Linked DNA regions of Laspinema palackyanum D2c. The main gene of each other region encodes a partner of the protein of the gene in region 2 in a complex. Links are inferred from orthologs where the notes say so. Each region holds a gene or a part of one and is shown on either strand. Other genes may lie near its edges. The genes, in order: pheT and pheS.

What was found.
Region 1: the proteins of pheS (region 2) and pheT are in contact, whole or in part, in a crystal structure (PDB 6P24), measured with the Escherichia coli proteins. The link is inferred for Laspinema palackyanum D2c from one-to-one orthologs.

Annotation. Positions count from the first base shown.
Region 1 is NZ_JAMXFD010000026.1:56,426-67,891, forward strand. What follows is about bases 2,721-5,757. They hold pheT (phenylalanine--tRNA ligase subunit beta), read right to left. Parts: upstream 5,446-5,757; coding sequence 2,995-5,445; downstream 2,721-2,994. Other genes in these bases: NG795_RS22640 (YciI family protein), read right to left, coding at 2,721-2,861; NG795_RS22650 (serine/threonine-protein kinase), read right to left, coding at 5,538-5,757. In the rest of the region: NG795_RS22635 (serine/threonine phosphatase), read right to left, coding at 1-2,255; more of NG795_RS22640, read right to left, coding at 2,592-2,720; more of NG795_RS22650, read right to left, coding at 5,758-7,142; NG795_RS22655 (DUF427 domain-containing protein), read right to left, coding at 8,135-8,419; NG795_RS22660 (hypothetical protein), read right to left, coding at 8,499-8,816; NG795_RS22670 (helix-turn-helix domain-containing protein), read left to right, coding at 11,201-11,466.
Region 2 is NZ_JAMXFD010000021.1:79,729-91,018, forward strand. What follows is about bases 5,675-8,535. They hold pheS (phenylalanine--tRNA ligase subunit alpha), read left to right. Parts: upstream 5,675-6,533; coding sequence 6,534-7,538; downstream 7,539-8,535. Other genes in these bases: NG795_RS20780 (hypothetical protein), read right to left, coding at 5,675-6,061; NG795_RS20790 (hypothetical protein), read right to left, coding at 7,686-8,535. Also shown: NG795_RS20755 (hypothetical protein), read right to left, coding at 1-1,411; NG795_RS20760 (ArnT family glycosyltransferase), read left to right, coding at 2,077-3,705; NG795_RS20765 (hypothetical protein), read right to left, coding at 3,682-3,810; NG795_RS20770 (hypothetical protein), read right to left, coding at 3,807-4,085; 5'/3'-nucleotidase SurE, read right to left, coding at 4,683-5,480; more of NG795_RS20780, read right to left, coding at 5,663-5,674; more of NG795_RS20790, read right to left, coding at 8,536-8,708; NG795_RS20795 (hypothetical protein), read left to right, coding at 8,871-10,142; NG795_RS20800 (catalase), read left to right, coding at 10,782-11,290.

The DNA.
Region 1 (11,466 bases), on a different replicon or contig from region 2:
ACGGCGATCGCCGTAATATTATCGTGACCGTTATATTGATTCGCTAACTCAATTAACGCCTTAACCCCAGGCTCTAACGGCATTTCTGCATTTAGGAGGGGTTCGAGATGAGTCAAATAGTGAGTCTCTAACAAATCATTATCCGTCAGACCATCAGAAGCCAGAATCAATAAAGTATCTTCCTCTATCTTAAAAAACTGCACCTCGGGGCTAACAAAATCCTCATTGCGAGGACCCAGCGCCTGGGTGAGTTGGTAGGCATCGGGACGCAAGTAGGCCGTTTCGGGATCCACACCGCGCTGAATTTCCCGTTGCCCCACTTCATGATCCACCGTAACTTGCTGCAATCCCCGAGTGCGAGTAAAGCGATACAGCCGACTATCTCCCACATGAGCAACGGCTACATTCTGATCTTCAACCAACACCATCACCAGGGTGGTCCCCATGCGCCCACTGCCCCCGCGTTGTTCGGCTTGGTTCAGGTCATAAATCCCCTGATTGGCAAACAGAACCCCGGTGGAGATGACCTCTTTATTCGGTAAGCTATCCTGCCAATATTGATGGAAATATTCCCGCAACTTTTCCACCGCTAAAGCACTAGCGATTTCCCCGCCTTCATGTCCTCCCATGCCATCACAAAGAATGTAAAGCCCCTTGTGGTGGGTAGAAAACGCTCTAGCACCCTGACGCTGCTTGACTAGGGTTTCAATGCCAAAATCGTCTTCGTTATGGGTACGTTGCCGTCCAATATCCGTCTGTCCCGATGCTTCGAGGTTTTCTAACAGAATCGGCATGACCATCGTGGGACTGTCATCCATATCGAGGTTATCGGTGATTGCTCCGAGGTAAATCGGGTCAGATTGGGGGGAACTGATGGGAGTTGCCGGTTGGAGTTGAGATTGGAGGGTTTGCAGGCGCGATCGCAGTCCTTCTACACTGTCCCACTCGACTTCAAGTAATTCTGCCACCACCTGTTGTAATTCAGAACTCTCATCCTCTTCTGTCTCCGGTGTCAGTTGTGCCGAATTCAAGAGAGTTTGCCAAAACTGCCCCACTGCGGTGAACCTGGGGGTGGCATCGGGCAGATCAGGATATAACCGTTGTAGACACAGAATTTGGTCTTCTACATCAAGACGGAGATTTTGCGGTTCTAGTAAACTTTGCTGACAGTGCCAGGGTTCTAATCCGATCCAGAGTTCCGTCACTTCCTGCAACCAGTGCAGGATTTGGGAGGGAAGGATGGGGTTAGTTTGAACATATTCCATTAGGAATGGTTGGGTGGAACGGTCTTCTAAGAGGATGACCCGGCGATCGCCCCAGTGCCATGCATCATGGATCGCCGGAACGATCGCATAAAATTGGGAGTGGAGGGCCAGATATGCTTTGGCGATTGCCGGAATTGCCAGGGCCAAAGCGGGAGTGGGATGATCCATGCGATCGGGGATTTCTACAGGGTGAGAACTCAAAGCCAAGAGGGGCGATTGTTGCAGGGGAACGCAATCTAGTACCTTCACCTCAATTTCCCCCTGGGTGAGTTGATTTAAGGCCAAATCCTCCAACAGTTGATAGCGTTTCTCTTGGTCTAAAAAGGACCAGGCAGGCAGAATCTCGTCGGGTTCCTCGGGGATTTCTAATGCTGCTGCCGCCGATGCCACCCTGGAGGATTGTTCTTCAGATAGGTCAGTCTCAGGACTATCCAGGTCCGTCTGTTCTATTGCCGGTTCTGTCTCCAGGGAGGATTCCTCCAGGGTGGCGACTGCGGAGGTTTCTACATCCGCCTCAACTCCCAGGGTTTCCGAGGGTTCTGTACTTTCCCGGACTTGTTCCACCACTTCCGACAGACTGGCGATGGTATCAACCTCGGAAGTCTCAGAGGCGATCTCCTCGGGGAGTTCTTCCTCTGTCCCTGCCTCGGATTCTATTTCCGGTTCTTGTGGGATATCGGGTTCCAGAGGTGCCGAGACGGACGCCACAGCCATTTCCGCCGTCTGCCCGGTTGCCACAGATACGGATTCCTCAACCACTGGAGTCTCAACCGCGTCTGCAACCTCGGCATTCTCAGGTACTCGTTGGCGATCGACGATCGCCAGCCAAATTTGCCCCGTGATGGCACCGCAATTATGGCAGTTTAAATCACTGGCAAGCACCGGGGTTCCACATTGCCCACAGGATTTATGGGTGAGGGACATCCCACATTTTTGACAAAACTTGTTAGAGTTTGGGTTCTCGAAATGGCATTTAGAGCAGACAAGCATAGTAATATTCCAGTTCAGAAATTTAAGAGTTTTAATCAACCTGGATTTTTAACGATCGCATCTTAATTTAGGATACTACTTGGATTTTAGCGTTCCTATCCTATTGAGTTAACCCCCGCTAGACTTACTCGATTTCCCCCTCCTTGTTCCCAAACCCCTCGCGTCCCCTTCCCTGTGACTTGCCCAGGGAGGGCGTTAACCCGCACCTTGAAGGCAGGACTTACGCAAATTTTGAGAATCCACCCCTGATGTAGAGGCGATTCCCTTGCTCGCCTCTACATCATGGGGTATCACTTTTCCAAGGGTTTTGCCACCGTAACGACCCAGGGAGTCCCTTTAAAATGCTTGGATCCATTCCTTGACCTCGTATTCGGTCCAAATCCCATTTTTCCAATAAGGGTCACCCTCGATCGCCTCCCGGACGGTTTGTTCATCTGGGGCTTCATAAATCCCAAACACTTTGGTGACATCTTGCGTAGGACCCAGGGTAATCACTAAACCCGCTGCTTTTTGGGCGCTGATTCCATCTAGGTGCGCTTGTCGATAAGGGGCGCGTTTTTCCAGAACATCTTCGCAGTAGCTGCCCCACATTACATACTTCGGCATCGTTTTATTTTTTAGACTAGAGGTTGACAAGTGAACCGTTATATCCCCAGGCATAGGGAAGTCTAACCGCAGGTCGGGAGTATGAACCCCCGACCGTTGGTTGTGGGGAATATTTCCCCGGGAAGAGAGGGGGTTAGCTTCGCAAACTCACCGCAAACTGACTGACTAAGGCATCCCGAACCTTTTGATGGGCCGGTTCTATCTCTTCATCAGTGAGGGTGCGATCGCTGGCCCGATAGACCAGTCGAAAGGCTAAACTCCGTTGTCCTTCCGGCACATTCTGTCCCCGATAATCATCGAACAGTTCCACGGACTCTAACAAAGACCCCGCAGACTGACTCATCACCCCGGTGAGCTCACTTACCGCTACCTCAACCGGCGCATAGAAAGCCAAATCCCGGTCTGATGAGGGATAGGAGGAGTAAGCGCTAAACTTGCGTCCAAATGTATCTTGCGTGAGAACATCTAAAATGGGTTGTAACTCCATCTGGAAGATATACACCTCATCAGGCAGTCCTCGGTCTTGTCGGAGTTGGGGATGGAGTTGGCCAAAAACCCCAATATTCCGGTCCTGCAACCACAAAGAAGCCGTTCGTCCCGGATGTAACAGAGTGGGATAGGCATTGGATTCCGGACGATAAGTGATTTCCAGTCCGAGGCGATCGCAGACACTTTCCAGAATCCCTTTCGCCTCATACCAGGACATTGGTTGTTCCCGACCACTGCGGACCCAGCGGCCTAGGGTCGGATCACCGCCTACAATTCCGGCGATCGCCTCTTGTTCCTTCAGTCCTTCGCTATCTTTCCAGAATGTGCGACCCAACTCAAACCCATTCAGCGGACCATTGCCTTGGGCTAAATTATACTCAAACGCATCAATTGCCCCAGAGAGCATTTCCGTCCGTAAGGCAGAATATTCCACAAACAGGGGATTAGCTAACGCAATTTGATTCTCCTGTTCAGCCTTAACTAACGAATAATGCATCAGTTCCGTCAAACCCGCACTGCGGAAGGCCGATCGCAAATCTCGCCTTGCCTGTTGTTCGGGTCCAAGTTGACCGGCAGCACTTTGGGTTGGTAAGGTTTCGCAGAACTTGTCATACCCATAAAGACGGGCAATTTCTTCGATTAAATCGATTTCCCGTTCCAAGTCCCGAGCCCGATAGGGTGGTACTTGCACCGACCAGACTTGACCGGGGGTAATCCCTGTGAGGGTACATCCCAAGGCAGTGAGAATCGGTTCGATATCCGTTGCTTGTAATTCTCCCGTGCCTTCCCCTTGGTTGATGGGTCCGAGAACCTGATTAACGCGATCGCGGCGCAGTTCGATGGATTGGACCGAACCCCCGACGCGCAGTTCTTCCGGACGTGCATCGGCAATTTGTTGATGGACGGGAGTACCGCCTGCGAGTTCTAGGAACAGGGCGATCGCGCGATCGCAAGCGGTTTCTAATCCCGCATAATTCACCCCCCGTTCATAGCGCGCCGAGGACTCCGTGCGTAACCCCACCGCGCGAGACGATCGCCGCACTGCCGGAGGGTCAAACAATGCCGCCTCTAAAATTAAATTCTGCGTCCCTTCATAGACTTCAGTTTCCTCCCCACCCATCACCCCAGCGATCGCCACCGGCTGATTATTCGCCGTAATCAAGAGATTTTGAGCTTGCAGAGTGCGGGTTTGACCGTCGAGGGTTTTGAAGGTTTCCCCAGATTGAGCAAACCGGACGCCGAGAGTGAGGGAATCTCCTCCGGCGAGGGTTTGGAGGCGATCGCGATCGAAAGCGTGTAACGGCTGTCCCCATTCCAACAGAATGTAATTCGTGACATCCACCACATTATTAATCGGACGCACCCCTGCCGCTTGGAGACGCTGCTGCAACCACAGAGGAGAAGGAGCAATTTTCACCCCGGTGATTTCGGTGCCAATATAGGCAGGACAGGCTTTGGATTCGTCAATTTTTAAGGACAGACCCTTGCCACCGGATGTAATATCTGTGCCCGAGGCAGTCGGTAATCGTAACGAGGCCCCAGTCAGGGCCGCCACTTCCCGGGCTACCCCCACCATACTCAAGGCATCAGCCCGATTTGCCGTGGATGTTAAGTCTAAAATTACATCATCCAGACCTAACAACGGAGAAACTGCCGTCCCTAATTGAGGGTTTTCCAGGTGAAAGTGATGAATCCCTTCGGATTCCTTCGCCAAACCTAATTCGGCTAACGAGCAAATCATCCCCTCAGAGGGGACGCCGCGCAGTTTAGCCTTTTTAATTTTTAAGTCAATTTTGGGCAGATACGTCCCAATCGGGGCCACGGCGACATAAATATCAGCCCTGGCGTTGGGTGCGCCACAGACAATATTTAAAGGGGAATCCCCGCCAATATTGACCTTGCAGACGCTTAGTTTATCGGCATTGGGATGTTGTTCACGCTCGATAATTTTTCCCAACACGACGCCGTTGGCCCAACTGCGCCGATCTTCGATGTCTTCTACTTCAAATCCAGCCATCGTCAGCGTATGGGCTAACTCTTCTGGAGACATCGTGATGTCTATCAGTTCCCGCAACCAGTTTAGAGAAATCCGCATTGATATGGACGCCTAAAATAAGTCAGCCTGACTCATTTTACAAGAGCATGGGTCGGCTCATGGGTGGAAACTGGGTTTGGGGGAGAAATCGGCTAAAAGATTCCCCGTTTGCCATTGGGTTTAATGGTTAACCAGTTGGTGCGGGCCATCGCCAGTTGGGTTTCGCTGATTCTGGCCCCGGTGAGGTTGGCCCCGCAGAGGTTGGCCCCGCGTAGATTGGCTTGGGTAAAGGAGGCTTCCATCAAGTCCGCCCCTCGGAGGTCCGCGCCTTCTAAATTGGCATTGACAAAATAGGCTTTGGTTAAATTGCTATCCCGTAGACAAGCTTTGACTAAACTGGCACGTCCGAAGTTGGCACTTACGAGGTCCGACCCTTGGAAGTTGACGCGATTGAGCTTGGCGTCATAAAAATTAGCGCCGGATAGGGTAGAGGACCGCAAGTCTAAGCCTGTGAGATTGCAGTCGCCAAAGTCTCGTTTGCCCTTGCCATAAGCAAGGCGAACTGCCTTGGCATCTAAGATGCCATCACTGGCAACACTGGAAGGGGCTAAGGTTTGGGTACGAAAGCTCGTGGCAAAACTGGGATTAGAATTCATCGCTGAATTTAAGGCAGTGGCCCCGCGACTGGCGGCTTTGGCCTTTTTATTGGCGCGGCGCGTTCGCAGTAATTCCACTTCTCGGGCGGCAGGGGATAATGCGTGGTGATTTTTTTCTTCGAGTCGGGTTTCTTCTTCTTGCTGGGATACGTCTTTGCGTCGCGTCGAGAGTCCTTCGGAAAGGGTTTGACGGTGGGATTCTACATCGAGGGCGCGGAGGGCTTCTTCTGGGCTTTGGTAGCGATCGCGCACGGAAGCTGCCAGCATTTTTTCCAGGACCGCTGCAAAACTATCACTGACATAAACGAAGGGACGCCAGATCAGTTCGGTTGTCATCGGGTCATAGTCGAAATGCTTGGGGGATTTGCCGGTGAGCAGATACAGGCAAGTGGCTCCCACGGCATAGATATCACTGGCATACACCGGGCGCAATGCCATTTGTTCTTGGGGGGCAAAACCCGGGGTCCCGATCGCAAAAGAGGTAAAGGCGGTTTCTCCGGTGGAATTGGCGTTGAGCAATGCAGTTTGACTCACTTGGTCCTTGACTGCCCCAAAGTCAATCAAAACTAACTGATTATCCACGTCCCGGCGAATGATATTGGCGGGTTTGATATCCCGATGGATGACTTCATTATCATGCAGATATTTGACCAAGGGCAGGATTTCCCGCAGAAATTGTTTGACCGCAAATTCGCTAAAAGGTCCATTGCGCTTGGCTTCTTGTTTGAGGGTTTGACCCCCAACATATTCCTGAACTAAATAAAATTGGCGATCGCTTTCAAAGTAATCTAGGAGTCTAGGGACTTGGGGATGATTGCCAATTTTCCCCAAGGTTTTCGCCTCGCGCTCAAATAGTTGCCTTGCCATGTCCAGCACCCGAGGCGAGGTTGAGGCGGGGCGCAGTTGCTTAATCACGCAGACAGGCTTTCCAGGCAATAGGTCGTCTACGGCTACAAACGTAGCTCCAAAACCACCTTGACCCAATGCTTTAAGTACGCGATAGCGATCGCGCAGGAGTAAATTTGAGCCACAGGCTTGACACTGGAGGGCTTCGTCGGCATTTTTAGGTTCCGGACAGGCGGGATTGACGCAGTAGCTCATGAAACTTCACCTGATTGTTAAAACGGATGTTTTTTGACCCCTTGAGCGAGTCGTTATAGATGCAAGACCCCTTTTGCTTCAAGCATAGCAAGTCATTTGAGTGAATCTATCCTTACCTTAGACCATTGGTTGAGAAGTCTCAAAGACAAGGGAGCCAATCTGGTAAAGGAATATCAAATTTATAAGGCGATTGTGTAAAGTCTTCGTAAATGCCACGGCGATCGAGATGGGACAAGCGCTCCTGATAGCGATCGCTCTATGCATGAGAGTTCCCTCAATTCCCCCTGAACAAACAAGGCCGCTCCGGTTTTTTCCGGAAATCTTCGACTTTAGTCGAGTTGGATCCTCCCTCGGCGCGATCGGTTATCTCAAAGGATCCTGTTTGGGATAATTTTCTCATTTAAGTGATTTTTGCAAAAAAACCCCCTATAGTGGCAATTTCATAGTAGGGGCCATTCATGAATCACCCCAACCCCAGTCATTCTCTTGAATTGTTCGTAGTAACGACTTCAGTCGTTCTCTTCAATTGTTCGTAGTAACGACTTCAGTCGTTCTCTTGAATTGTTCGTAGTAACGACTTCAGTCGTTCTCTTGAATTGTTCGTAGTAACGACTTCAGTCGTTCTCTTCAATTGTTCGTAGTAACGACTTCAGTCGTTCTCCATGTTCACTAAAATTTGGCAACCGTTGCAACAACCTGAAAGTCTTATAAAATTGTGTTTGCAGTCGGTTTTTAACCGACTTTAGCTATTAGGCGGGGGTTTTAACCCCCGCCGGTTGTTGCCACTATGAACGAAGACAAGAGAACGACTGAAGTCGTTACTACGAACGAAGACAAGAGAACGACTGAAGTCGTTACTACGAACGAAGACAAGAGAACGACTGAAGTCGTTACTACGAACTAAGAGAACGACTGAAGTCGTTACTACGAACTAAGAAAAAAAGAAAGAGGTAAAATAAAGGCGGGTTCATAGAACCCGCCTTTAGAACAGCTTAGAGTTCTACCTTGACTCCACGCCAGAAGGCGACATATCCTTTAATTTGCTTGGCAGCATCTTTAACATTGGGATAGTACCAGGCGGCATCTTTATTCACCTCACCCTCAACCACGATATCGTAATAACTGGCTTGACCCTTCCAAGGGCAATTGGTGTGGGTATTACTCTCTTGGAAATATTCCGACTTGATGGAGTCAGGGGGAAAATATTGGTTTCCTTCCACAACTTCACAGCGATCGCTCTCGGCTAAGATGGCTCCATTCCATAAGGCTTTGGGCATGATAGGTTACTCCTGATGTAAGGGTCTGTTCACCATTATGAGCCGATCGCGGGGCAAGTGGTGTAGATTCTGGGGAAAACTAACCCTCCATTTCCACGGCGATCGTCCTCACCAAGCAGCGCAGTTTCGCTGCGGGACACCAGGCACAGCTATCGTGAAGTTTGGTGGAAGAACGAGCACAAACCGAGTTCAGCCAAAGTTCTCCCGTGATTGGACAGACGAAGGTGTTGGGGTCGATCGCCCGTTGTCGGTATGCCGCTAAACAAATCACAGGACCCCCTTCCGATAACGGTTGCCCAACCGTTGAGGGGGTTCCGTCAGGGGGGGCGGGTGGGAGCATTCTCATCCGACTCCACCGATGCTGGGTGGTTGGATGCCTTAATAAAGGCGTTCCCATGTTTCTCCTCACATCACTTAAGTTATAAAAAAGCATCAGGCTGGCAAGTCTCATCTCAATCCTTGTCAGCAAAGGCTACATCGAAACTTCTAGCGAACAGACCCGGTGACCGGATAAAATCAACGATCAGGACCTTAACCCCAAATACCCACTCAATTTAAGCATGATGAGGGTCGGTGACCCGATAAAATAAGGTGAAACTCAACGACAAACAGCGAGCCATGTCAGGCATCAGCCCCTTAAACGCCACTGCCCCGAATCAGTTAGAGCGATCGCTCAAGCATTTTTTTGGGCATGATAGCTTTCGTCCGGGACAGCGAGAAATTGTCGAAGCCGCCCTCCAAAATCGGGACCTGCTGATCGTCATGCCCACTGGGGGCGGTAAGTCTTTGTGCTTTCAACTCCCGGCCCTCCTGCGAAAAGGGATAACCGTGGTGGTTTCCCCCCTGATTGCCTTGATGCAGGATCAAGTCGAATCCCTCAAAAATAACGGCATTGCCTGCACCTTTCTCAATAGCACCCTGAGTTGGGAAGAGTCGCGATCGCGGGAAACCGCCATTCTCCAAGGTGAAATCAAACTCCTCTATGTCGCCCCAGAACGTCTGCTGAGTGAACGATTTCTGCCCTTCATGGACATGGTACGCGCTCAAGTTGGCATCTGTGGGTTTGCGATCGATGAAGCCCATTGCGTCTCGGAATGGGGCCATGACTTCCGCCCGGAATATCGGCAAATGCAACTGTTGCGCCAGCGCTATCCAGAAATTCCCATGATGGCCCTGACTGCTACGGCAACCGATCGCGTCCGTCAAGACATTACCCAACAACTGGCCCTGCGTGACCCCAAAATTCACATCGCCAGTTTTAACCGCCCTAACCTCTATTACGAAGTTCGTCAAAAAACCAAGCAATCTTATCGAGAATTAGTCAAGCTGATTCTCGAAAGCAAGGGTTCAGGAATTATCTACTGTCTCAGTCGTCGCCGCGTAGATGAAATCGCCTATAAATTACAGCGCGAAGGTATTGATGCCATCCCCTATCATGCCGGAATGAACGATGAGGATCGCAGTAACAATCAAACCCGCTTTATTCGGGATGATGCTCAGGTGATTGTCGCGACCATTGCCTTTGGCATGGGCATCAATAAACCCGATGTCCGTTTTGTAGTGCATTATGATTTACCCCGGAATATTGAAGGCTATTACCAAGAATCGGGACGGGCAGGACGGGATGGAGAACCGGCGAATTGTACGATGTTTTTTGGCTATGGTGATATTAAAACCATTGAGTATATTATAGACCAAAAAACCGATGTTGATGAACAACGAATTGCTCGTCAGCAGTTGCGACAAATTATTAATTATTCAGAAAGTACGGTTTGTCGGCGCACCATTCAACTGGGATATTTTGGGGAACGGTTTCCGGGAAATTGTGAAAACTGTGATAATTGTAGACATCCCAACCCCACAGAAGATTGGACCATTGAAGCGATGAAGTTCCTCTCCTGCGTGGCCCGTTGCAAGGAACGATTTGGGATGAATTATATTATCGATGTGTTGCGGGGTTCTAAAAATCAGAAGGTTTTAAAATATGGGCATGAAACGCTCTCGACTTATGGGATTGGATTAGATAAAACCGCTGATGAGTGGAAAATGCTGGGCCGATCGCTGATTCATCAAGGGTTAGTGGAAGAAACCACCGATGGGTATTCGGTTCTCAAGTTAAATGAGGGCAGTTGGGAGGTGATGCGAAAGCAACGGCAGGTATTCATTGCGGTTCCGAAAGCGCCGGTGAATACAGACATGACCGATCGCGATCGCAAAAAGGCCGAGGTGGAAATGTTGCTTGATCGTCTGAGATCGCTGCGGAAGGAAATCGCCGATGAGCAATCTGTCGCCCCTTATATGGTGTTTGCAGATTCGACCCTGCGATTAATGGCGCAGCAACGTCCCCAAACCTTAGATGAATTTGGCAATCTCTCGGGAGTGGTGGGATATAAAGTTGACCAATATGGCGATCGCTTTGTGACAGAAATTTGCGAGTATTGTCGAACTTATGGACTCTCTTCTGTCGGGATGAATCGCGGCAGCAATGGCGGTGGGGAGTTGGATGCGACTGGGGACGAGTTATTTGAGCAGTTGCGCGTCCTACGCCAAGAAATTGCTAATGAGCGAGGGGTTCCGCCCTTTCTGGTTTTTCAAGATAGTACCTTGAAAGCGATCGCCCAGGAACGTCCCCAATCTTTGGCGGCATTGAAACAAATCTACGGGGTGGGAGAGTATAAACTGGCGGAATATGGCGATCGTTTTATTACAGAAATTCACAACTATTGTCAACAACGAGGACTCCAAGAAAACGCACTCACTGTCATTTCTAAATCAGGGGAGTTGGATGCAGCGGGGGAAGAGTTATTTGAGCAGTTGCGCGTCCTGCGCCAGGAAATTGCCAATGAGCGAGGAGTTCCGCCCTTTGTGGTTTTTCAAGATATTACCTTGAAAGCGATGGCCCAAGAACGTCCCCAATCTTTGGCGGCATTGAAACAAATCTACGGGGTGGGAAAGCATAAACTGGCGGAATATGGCGAGCGGTTTATTACCGCAATTCAAGCCTACTGTCAACCCAGAGGACTGGAGGAAAGCGCGCCGCCGGACAT
Region 2 (11,290 bases):
TCGAAATTGCGAGCCCACTGAGTAACCATCCCGCCAATTGCTTGACAAAGGGAACCCGCCAGTGGAGATTTTGAGTCTGTTGTTCTCTGACTGTGACTTCACTCCACCCAATGGGTAAAGAGATATCCTCAAGGGATTTTCTGAGTTCTTTCTTGACTTGCTCTAAATCGTCAGCGGATTGAATCGGTTGAGCATTAACAATACTCTGAGCATTTTGAGTCACGGTTGCCCGTAAAACTGGGTCTTTTGATAAGCTACTCACAATATAGATGGTATCAGCATTGGCGATCGCAGCGACCAAACATCCGATAATAATTGCAATCCCTCTGGCATTGCGTTTGTACACACCCGAGGAGCGTTCCATCGAGCGATCGAACCATATTTCGATTTCTTGCTGAAATGTATTCAGCGTATCTTGAGCCCCATCGTTCTTCTGTTGAGCGCGTTTAGCTAAGACTCGTAAACTGTCCTTGAGAGATTCGGGTAATAAGTCGATGACTTTCTCTAACTCTTTGAATGCCGATTCAATCCCTTGATAAGCCGGACTATTTTTATCTTCAAAGACGTCCTGAATCTCCAGATAAACTTCTCGATACCGGGGCAGACTCGCAATAATCTCTCTCGGATCAGGCTTCAAATTTTTTAACAAAACCTTCTTGCCTGCCTCTCCATAAATGCGCTTGGCGACTGCGCTGATTCGCTCCAGCAAAAATTCCGGACTTTCCCCTTCCCCTTGTGCGGCCAAAGCTAGTCGCAAGTTGTCCACAAATAATCTAAACCGTTCTTCCATTAATTCAACGAACATAGCTAACGTAATTTCTTCTTGAGAATATTTCGTCACCACTTCATTGAAATTCTGCCCGCACTCTCTTAGCTCTTTGTTGAAAATCCCCGTATGGACTTCACTTAGGTTGGCAGATTGACTTAAATTAAAAATCTCTTTTAACTGCTCTTGCTTAAATTTTTCTATCCGGGCAATACTGATAGCATGAGAAACTTTTTCAACCCCTAAAATATCCATAAGAGTCACCGCAAAAAAGTCTGGACGGATGTAAGAAGGTCCTCCTTCATTCTCTCCAAACACATTCTCGGTATGGGTCATTTTTTGATAAATTTTCAACAATCCAGAACTGATTGTTCTGAATCCTTGGGCCATAGCTCCTTTGGCCTCTTGATTGAGGTCTTTGATTAAGGGGTGAGCATACAGTGCATTGGCAAGAAGTCGAGCCTTTCGGCTTTCTTCGCTTTCTTTAGTGCCTCCCACCATCACTTCAATGGATTTTTTTAAATGATCGGCTCTCCACTGCAGCAGGGTGGTGATTAGCTCTTGAATTTCTGAAGCCAATAAACTCAAAATCAAATAAACAAAAATTAGCCCGATCGCAAGGTCTAAAACAAAAGGAATGTTCATGATGAATTATCATTCAGGTAAATGCAGGACTGACTCAACTGGTTTAAAGTTGGTCATCGATTACTATACGGACTGACTCTTAAAAAATCGGGCAATTTACAAAAATATCAAGATATTTTAGGGGGAGATGCAGAAGTTCAAGGTCCCGACTTCAGTCGTTCTTAATGTTCGTAGTAACGACTTCAGTCGTTGCTCGCGTGTCACGGCTTTAGCCGTGACACGCACAATTGGCGGCTTAAGCACCTGCTTAGGCACTGGAGGTAGACCATTCAAAGTGGCGTGACGAAAGCTGAAGCTTTCGTCACGAGGCAACGACTGAAGTCGTTACTACGAACGGGGGAAACTACTGAAGTCGTTACTACGAACGGGGGAAACTACTGAAGTCGGGAGGTTGAACTTTCGGCGTCATCTCCCCCTCGGGACTCTTGACAAATTTTTAAAATCCGGTTGGGGATGTTAGATTTGCGAGTAGGGATGGGGAACTCTGAAAGCAGTTGACCCGGACCCTCGGGACCCATAAAAATCCGTTAAAATTCTCTAAGCCTTGCACGGTTTGGAGAGGGTCCGCTTCTGAAGGGTTAGAACAGCTCAACGGGATTGCTCCCGGTTGCCACTACCCCCAACTGCCGAAACGCCGTATTTGCTCTGGTTGCTCTTAAAACACCATGTACCAGGAAATTTTCACCCTGCACGAGTCAAATGAGAAAACAATTCGGACCCGACATTGGGGCGAACAGCTCTGGGTCCTCCTGCTCCTAATCGCTGCGATTCTCCTCTATCAGATGGATCTCGGTATTCTGCCGTTACGAGACTGGGATGAAGGCATTGTTGCCGGGGTTGCCCGGGATATTTACGAAGGGTCGTTAGATTGGCTCTATCCGACGAGTGCGGGAGAACCCTATTTTAATAAACCTCCCCTCCTCCATTTGCTGATTGCCTGGGCTTATTTTTTCGGTGGGGTGAATGAATGGACGACGCGCTTACCAGGGGCGATGCTATCGGCGTTATCGGTGCCGTTGCTGTATGGAATTGCGCGGGAAGTGTTTCGTCTGCGATCGCCTGCTATTTTCTCGGCTTTGGTCTATCTCACCCTCTTGCCGGTGCTCCGCCACGGACGTCTCGCCATGCTGGATGGGGGGGTGCAATGCTTTTTCTTATTAATGCTCTGGTGTCTGTTGCGATCGCGCCGGAATTTGCGCTGGGGCCTCGGGGTCGGCATCGGTTTAGGTCTGATTTGCATGACAAAAGGCATGATGGGGGTCTTACTCGGGACCATCGCCTTTGCCTTTACCCTCTGGGATACCCCTCGCCTCCTCCGTTCTTGGTACCTGTGGATTGGTATCGCCTTGGGAATGACCCCCGTTACGCTCTGGTATCTGGCGCAATGGCAGCATTATGGGGATGCCTTTCTTTCTGCCCATTTTGGCATCCAGTCTTTACAACGGGTTTGGGAACCTGTGGAGAGCAATGCGGGCCCGCCTTGGTACTATCTCTTAGAATTGTTGAAATATTCCTGGCCTTGGTTCTTGTTTTTACCCCAAGGGTTACAGTTAGCTTGGGAAAATCGCACCCTGAGTTGGGCCAAATTAATCGGAGTTTGGACCAGTATCTATTTTGTGGCGATCACGGTGATGGGGACTAAATTGCCTTGGTATGTTTTCCCCCTTTATCCAGCAGTTGCGATCGCCTGTGGGGCAAAACTGGCTCAAGTCTGGGCCGATCGCAAAACCACGGAACCGTTCACCCGTGACCCCCTGTATCCGGTAGCTTGGATTGGGATTCTCGGCACGATCGCCGTTGTATTGTGGGGGTCAAGCTTTTATTTCGGCATCATGGAACCCACCTATGGGACCTATTTGCCGGTGTTGTTAATTGCTGTGGCGTTAACCCTGAGTCTCTCAGCGTTGCTGATTTATCACCAGGACCGACAATTTGTGCTGATTTTGTTCTGGGGGATGTTTGTTTCGCTCTGTTTATTCGTGAGCTCTCCCCATTGGATTTGGGAACTGAATGAAGCTTATCCGGTGAAACCTGTGGCAGAGGCGATCGCCCAACAGACTCCCCCCGGTCAAAAGATTTACACCTCGTTCCCCTATAATCGGCCTTCGTTAAATTTTTATAGCGATCGCCAAGTGATTCCCGCTACCCCAGAGCAACTCCAACAGTATTGGCGAGAACAGGAACAGCCCTATTTCCTGGTGGAGCGCCCGACCCTAGAGGCTCTCAACCTCGGTCCGAGCCAAATTCAGAATGCCAATGAAGGTTGGCTATTAGTCTCCCGCGAGTCTTTGTAAGGCAATCCGCAGAAAATAGTCGCCCCAAACTCTGAATCTTGGGGCGATCGCTGTGGTGGTGAAGCCGGGGAGTTGTTCTGGACCCATCCCCAAAACCGAACTCATTCTCCAGACTCGGGCAATGAGTCCCTGACCTCCCCACTTTCTTCCATAAACTGCCCGAAGGGAGGGCGATCGCCGCTCCAATTTTCTAAGCTGGCAAAGGTTACACTCGCCACCACTAGGCCCGCCAACACCGCCCAAATCGAAGGGCGTTTTTTAATTCCCACATCCCTGAGAATACGAGCCACTGGGCTGCTCTGACGTCGCAACAGCCGCGACACGGACAATTGTTTAAAGGTGAAGGGGTCTCTAACGTAATGACCGCTCCAACTAATCACTAATCGAGCTTGACAATGCGGGCAGGTATAGAGTCCGCCTAAAATCTCCCCTGGATTTCTTTGTCCAGAGCGATTGCATACGGGGCACAAGACAGAGTGACTCTCGAAGATATGCGCGTTCATTCGACTTTCCCGTTTTCCCAAAACCGTAATGGATCAATTGTGGTCAACACAACACCAGTGGCGTCGCTTTGGTTGTCAAGGCAAGCTCAGGGCTTGCCTGAGTTATCCCGCTCTTTTGCTACTCCCTTCACCGCTTCGGATGGGCTAGAAGAGGAATGGAGTGGGATAGCTTTGGTTCTTTAATTCTTAGTCTACTGTGCTTTTCTTTGTGGCGTAAATCTGCTGTCATATATCTCAATACATCAGCACGCGATCGCTGCCCTATTTTCAAAGAAATTTAGCGTTAACCATCAGGGATCAACCCCATATCCGTCCAGGGATTACAAAACTTTACAATCAATCAGGTTTTACCTAACTTCATAAAGTTGATGCAGCCTCCACAGGGATAGCGATCGCCTCTCTAATAGCATTCCCTTATTCCATAACCGGCTATCACGTCCGGCATTCACCCCCAGGAATCCCGACTCACCCCGGTTATTTCCACGGAAATTCCCATCCCTGCAACAACTCCACCCCCACCGGAGAGGTCAAATTGTAATGGAGGGGCGTCAGGGTAATGTAATTTTTGCGAATTGCGTCCACATCTGTGGGTAACGTCGCCTCCAATTTCGGGTCCAAAGTCTGTTCCACCTCTTCTAAGACTTCCCCGGCTAACCAATAATAAGTCTTTCCCCGAGGGTCAATCCGCTTTTCAAAAATATCCACATAGCGGCGAATCCCTTGGCGAGTCAGGGCCACCCCTGCGAATTTCTCGGCAGGGACTGCCGGAATATTGACATTCAGCAACATGGACGCCGGTAACGGGTTTTTTTCCAAAAATCTCAGGAGAGAAACGGCAAATTCTGCCCCGGGTTGGAAATCTTGGGTTACATAACTCGCTAGACTAAAGGCAATACTGGGAATGCCTTCGATGGTGCCTTCCATTGCCGCAGAGACGGTCCCGGAGTAGAGGATATCCGTTCCTAAATTTTGCCCTCGGTTAATCCCAGAGAGGACGAAATCTGGGGGACTGTCCAATAAAGCCCACAGGGCCAATTTAACACAATCTGCCGGGGTCCCTGAACAGGCCCAGGCTTTAATCCGGGGGTCAAATACCGATTCCACCACTTCCGCGCGGATGGGATGATGCATGGTTAATCCATGTCCCGTGGCAGAACGTTCGCGATCGGGACAAACTACGGTCACTTCATGGTTTGCACCCTGAAGGGCCTGGGCCAAAGCATAAACCCCAGGGGCGTAAATGCCATCATCATTACTAATTAAAAGTTTCATTCCGGAAAAGAAAACCAACAACAACCTGTCTGTATCATCTTGACTCAATTTCAAGAGCAATGGTTAGAATGGAGAGTTTCGGGGTGAATTCCCCCAGTTTCAAAATCAGATTTAAACAATCCAATCTTAGAAAAAAGCGACTGCATTCTGATAAAATCTCCCCCAAGAAAGCTCCTTTTTTTCTACTCCGACGAGAGTTTATAATTCAGGGGTTCACAAAAAGTTTCTACCCCCGTTTCCAAAACGAAAATAATCACAGGGGTTGCTAAGATGGGCGGACAGAGACGAGATTGGGTCAGGGATTCCATGATTTGATTGAGGTTACCTGCCTCTAACGCAGTGCGGAGGTCCGTTTGACACAGAAAAGCACGACATCGTTTGGCAACCCCTTCTAACCACCGTTCCGAGGTATCCGGTTCTTGTCCGGCCTGAATCGCCAGCCCGATCGCCGCATCCTCTATATCTCCCTCACAATCCTCGATCGCATCTAAGGCAACGAGAGCATCGGGATAATTGGCTAATTCAGACCGATACCGGGCAATGTCTGCAAAGGATAGGACGATGGTCATCAGTTCGTTCATACAAGTGGACATCTTTCATTGTGCCAGATCCCACGAAGTGCAATCTGGCAGGGTCCAAGGTTCAGTGCCTCTACACCTCCAGTCCCCTCCCCTTGGCAAGGGGAGGGTTAGGGTGGGGTTCTTTTGGCGTGGCGATTCCCTACGGGATAGCTGCGCTTACTGCGCCTGTATGGAGACCTCTTTACTTCCTGTGTCTTCGTGACGCGCGATCGCCTAAGAGGGACCCCACCTGACGCCTCCCCTTGCCAAGGGGAGGGGACCGGATGTGTTCTTCCTGTGTCTTCGTGACGCGCGGTAAGCAGAGCTATCCCGTAGGGAATCGCCCAAGAGGGACCCCACCCTAGCCCTCCCCTTGCCAAGGGGAGGGGACCGGAAGTGGGGACCTCCTCCGGTATCGATGCTCTAGGCTGATTCGGGGTAACCCTTTGCGCTAAACTCGACATGGCGGGAAATATGGATTGAAACTCGTGGCATGACTACTCAGCTTAGTGATTTAGAGAACCAACTAGAAAACCTGCGTCAGGACGCAGTGGGGGCAGTCGCCTCGGTGAATACCCTTGATGAACTCGAACAACTGCGAGTCAACTATCTGGGCAAAAAAGGGCAGCTTTCTCAAATCTTGCGCGGAATGGGAAAATTAGAGGCTGCGGACCGACCCCGAATTGGTTCTCTTGCCAATGAGGTCAAGGAAGCGCTGCAAAGCCAACTGGAAGGGCGGAATCAGGATTTACTCCAGGCCCAAATTCAACAGCAACTCGCGGCAGAAACTCTCGATGTGACGATGCCGGGAGTGTATCGTCCCCAGGGTCGGATTCACCCTTTGAATGCAGTGATTGACCGGGCGATCGATATTTTTGTGGGGATGGGGTACACCGTCGCCACGGGTCCAGAAATGGAAACGGACTATTATAATTTCGAGGCCCTGAATACGCCGCAAGACCATCCAGCGCGGGATATGCAGGATACCTTCTATCTCCCCGATGGTAACCTGTTGCGGACTCATACCTCGCCGGTACAGATTCGCTACATGGAAAAACATGAGCCGCCGGTGCGGATTGTGGCCCCCGGACGGGTCTATCGCCGGGATACGGTGGATGCCACTCACGCGGCAGTGTTCCATCAGATTGAAATTTTGGCTATAGATAAGGGAATTACCTTCACGGACCTCAAAGGGACGTTGAAAGAGTTTGTCCGCCAAATGTTTGGGGAAGATTTACCCTTGCGCTTCCGTCCCAGTTATTTCCCCTTCACTGAACCATCTGCCGAGGTGGATGTGCAGTGGAAAGGGAAATGGTTGGAGGTGTTAGGATGCGGCACGGTTGATCCGAATGTGTTAAAAGCCGTGGGGTATGATCCGGAGGTTTATACAGGATTTGCCGCTGGATTCGGTGTGGAACGGTTTGCGATGGTGTTGTATCAAATTGATGATATTCGCCGGGTTTATAGCAGTGATTTACGCTTTTTGCAGCAACTTTAGGGCGTTTAAATCATTGGGATAGGAAGTGCGGAGTGGGAGCGAGATGCTCTATTTTAGAGTAGGGAGCGAGAACTGGAAAAGGGAGCGAGACGCTCCCACTCCCAAAATAATTATCTAAATTCTATATCGCTTTTACCGGGCAATTCTTTAAGCCAGAATTGCTTCTATACCCTGGCGCACCTGCTGGATATTCTGGCGTTGTTCATTGATCCAGGCTTTTTCGGCTTGCCATTGTTCGGGGGTTTCCTGCTGATACCGTTCCTGCTTTGTGAGCAATTCGTTATAAAAGGCGATTCGTTGATCGATAGCCTCAATGGCTACTTGGGTTTGATCCGTGAACAAAGTCTGAATTATATCTATCAGAATCAGAAATAAATCTTCACAGAATTTTTCAAAGGCTTCCAGATTCATACCCATCATATCCTGTTTGGCCAAATTATTTAACGCTTCATTATAAAGAGTGGGAAAATTAATAATTTTACTGGGTAAACTGTTCCGGGACTGACTAAACTGTTGTTCCAGTTTCCTCCGGGTTGAGTTAATCTGCTCTTGCCAGGTTTTTTGAGTCGATTTATCCAAGCGATTGATACAATCGTTGAGGGTGTTAGATTCGATTAATTTTAATTCTTGATTCATCAGCGTTAACTTCGATTGAGTGGTTTCGATGAGAGTTACTATCAAGGATTCTAGTTCATGCCGTAATTCCTTGAGCAAGGCATCTTTTTCAAAAAAATGAATTCCTTTTTTGAATTCCTTCTTTTTGTCATCAAAAAACCATTTATTCCGGAGTTGAGTTGCCCTTTTGCTCCCAAAGTCATGAATTTCTGTAACAACTTCCGTTTGGCATTGCTGTCCTAACTGACGAACTCGGAAACTGGCACCAGTCAGTTCACCCAGATGGTCCCAGATTGCTGGTTTAGGGGCCTGAAGAATGTTGTATTTACTCAAGCGAACATCATCCGCATGAGCCAACTTCGTCAGACCAACTTGGGTCAAGCGTTGCAGGCGTGCTGCTGACTGCTGAAGCTCTTTCAAACAGGGTTGCAGGGATTCAGAGAGCTGTTTTGCTGAGTCCTTAATCTCTACTGAGCTAGATGGATCCATCTCCACCTGCTGGACAGACTGGGTAATAGCCTGAAAGGTCGCCAAGGTCGCCATGTATTCATTCATATCAGAGCTTTTCCTTATTACTCATAACGATTATAATAAAACAATCATCACTAAATCTAGCCCAATTTGGTAAAAATTATGATAAGGATAGAGGCAAAGATAATTGGATCCATTCGGATAGTCTGCGGAAAGGTTTCAGTCAATCAGGATGTACAATTTATTTTGCCTGACGGCTTATTCGTCTTTCCTTCCAAGATTCAGGCGGCGATCGCCTCCGGAGCCTATGAAGTCGTCAAGAATAGTGCGGGGACTGCACTGGGTATCGCACAAGACAAGGCGACGGGTCAATTCGTTGCTCATGCCATTGGGATGAGCGCGCAGCCATTTTTAGCATTAACGCCTCTACAAATAGGATTAACTGGGATGCAAATGGCTCAAAACCATCTTGATTTTCTGAAAATCTCCAGGATGCTTAATGATGTGCTAAATACTGTAGCAGCACTGCAAGCGAGTACACCTTTGATTGGATTGGATCCGGTAGCTGGGGTAGTATTGGCAGCGGTTAACATCTGGCAAGCCTTGAAGTGGCGGGAAGATATTAAGAAACTACATTTACAAGTTAACAACGGTTTCATTGACCTGAAACACGCATTGAAGAACCAAAGGGCAGAAATTCTTCAACGCATTGAGCAAATACCTAAAGATATTCAATTTAAAAATCATGAAATGATTTTATCTCAATCTTATGAGGAATTTAAAGAAGCTATTGTTTGTTTAAATCATGCTTTAATAATGACCGATATGAAGCATAAAAATGATAATTTCACTCTAGCCAAAGGAATGTTACACAATGCTCTAGTCACTTATAATAATCCAAATTTATACCAACAGACTTCGGCGGCTGGACAACTGCGCCGGATGGAGTGCAGTTGGTTGATTGACCAGACCATTACTACAATCTACCAACTCCAAGGCCAGCATGAAGTGGTAAGTGCGCGCCTATCTAATTTACGCAAAAAAATCCGAGACAATTCTCTCCAAATTATCGATCGCTGCGAATGTGACAATGAACTCGATTTTCTGTTTCCGGAAGTCATGCGGATTCATACCCAGGATTTACCCTTATTAGAATCTTGGCAAAATCAAGTGGATTGGATGAAAAGTCTATCGCCCTCCGAACTCAAAGAATTAGCCAGCTTAGAATTACCGGATGAGGAGAACTCAGGCGCGACAGCAAATACGAATCCGGCTGAACCGCCCGTGGAACTGTCCTTTTATGAAACATTAAAGCAAAAATCGCATTACGATTCCCTGCGGGATCAACTTCGCTTTATTGTGAAACCGGAATTGCGCCAACATCATGAGTCTTATGTGTTTCAGCGCGCCAATGCTACGGGATATCCGGCTTTAGCGCCCTCAAATTGGCAAGAAGTACCCGATTTGACAGTGGCAAATCTTTATCATTATTTTAAACAACAAGAGCGCTACGCCTAAATAATCGGCAATACTTTAAACAGGAAGGGCGATCGCATTTTGGGGTGAGTTAGGTTGCGATCGCTTTTTAAATCCGTGAGGCAGAGACTCCGGCCCGACTCGGTTATTCCTTTAGATAGATGACAGATTGTTTCTTTCCCTCCTATGCTCGATATCGTCCAAAAGAATAACAAATTTGCCTTAATCTAGCCGGAGAAGTCACTGATGTAGCAATCTCCTTCTCTGACTATTGTCTGTTAATAGAGAACAGGCGATCGCCTGAGCGGAAGCTAACCACCAAGAGCAGTACCCTGGGTATTTCTCCCCAATCAATCTGCCCTTTATCTGGGAAAAAACTTAAAAAATCAAAACTTGTTGACAATAGATCCAAGCCTACGTTACCCTTTAGAAAACGAAACAAGGTAAAAATAATTTCTCATCATCAGTAAAGAGAATCACATTTCTATACTGGAAAATATCCAGATTACTGCATTTGTGCTGAGTTTAGAATGAGCTGAATTTTTGGGTGTTTACGCTGTGCGAAAACCCTGTTTTATCAGAATCCCTTAATAAAGGGTAACTTTTTGCTTAGGAAACATCTCGGTGTTTCAATCAATCTGAATTCGTTTCACTGAATCCTGTTAAAGGTTAAAACCGACCATGAATCAAGATAATAATTTTGAAGACCAGAAAAATGAAAGTTTAGAAATGTTTCGCCGGGAGACGGGCGAAAACTTGACCACAAACCAGGGAGTTCTAATTGATGACACCAATAATTCCCTAACCGCTGGCGATCGCGGTCCGACGTTAATGGAGGACTTCCATTTTCGCGAAAAAATGACCCACTTTGACCATGAACGAATTCCCGAACGGGTGGTTCATGCCCGGGGTTCTGCGGCGCATGGTTATTTTCAAGTGTATGAATCGATGGCGGAATACACCAAGGCGAAATTCCTCCAAGACCCTGCGGTGAAAACGCCGGTCTTTGTCCGCTTCTCGACGGTGGTTGGGTTCCGGGGTTCAGCCGATACGGTTCGGGATGTGCGAGGGTTTGCCACTAAGTTTTATACCGAAGAAGGGAATTATGACTTAGTGGGTAATAATATGCCGGTCTTTTTCATTCAGGATGGGATTAAATTCCCGGATCTGGTTCATGCGGTTAAACCGGA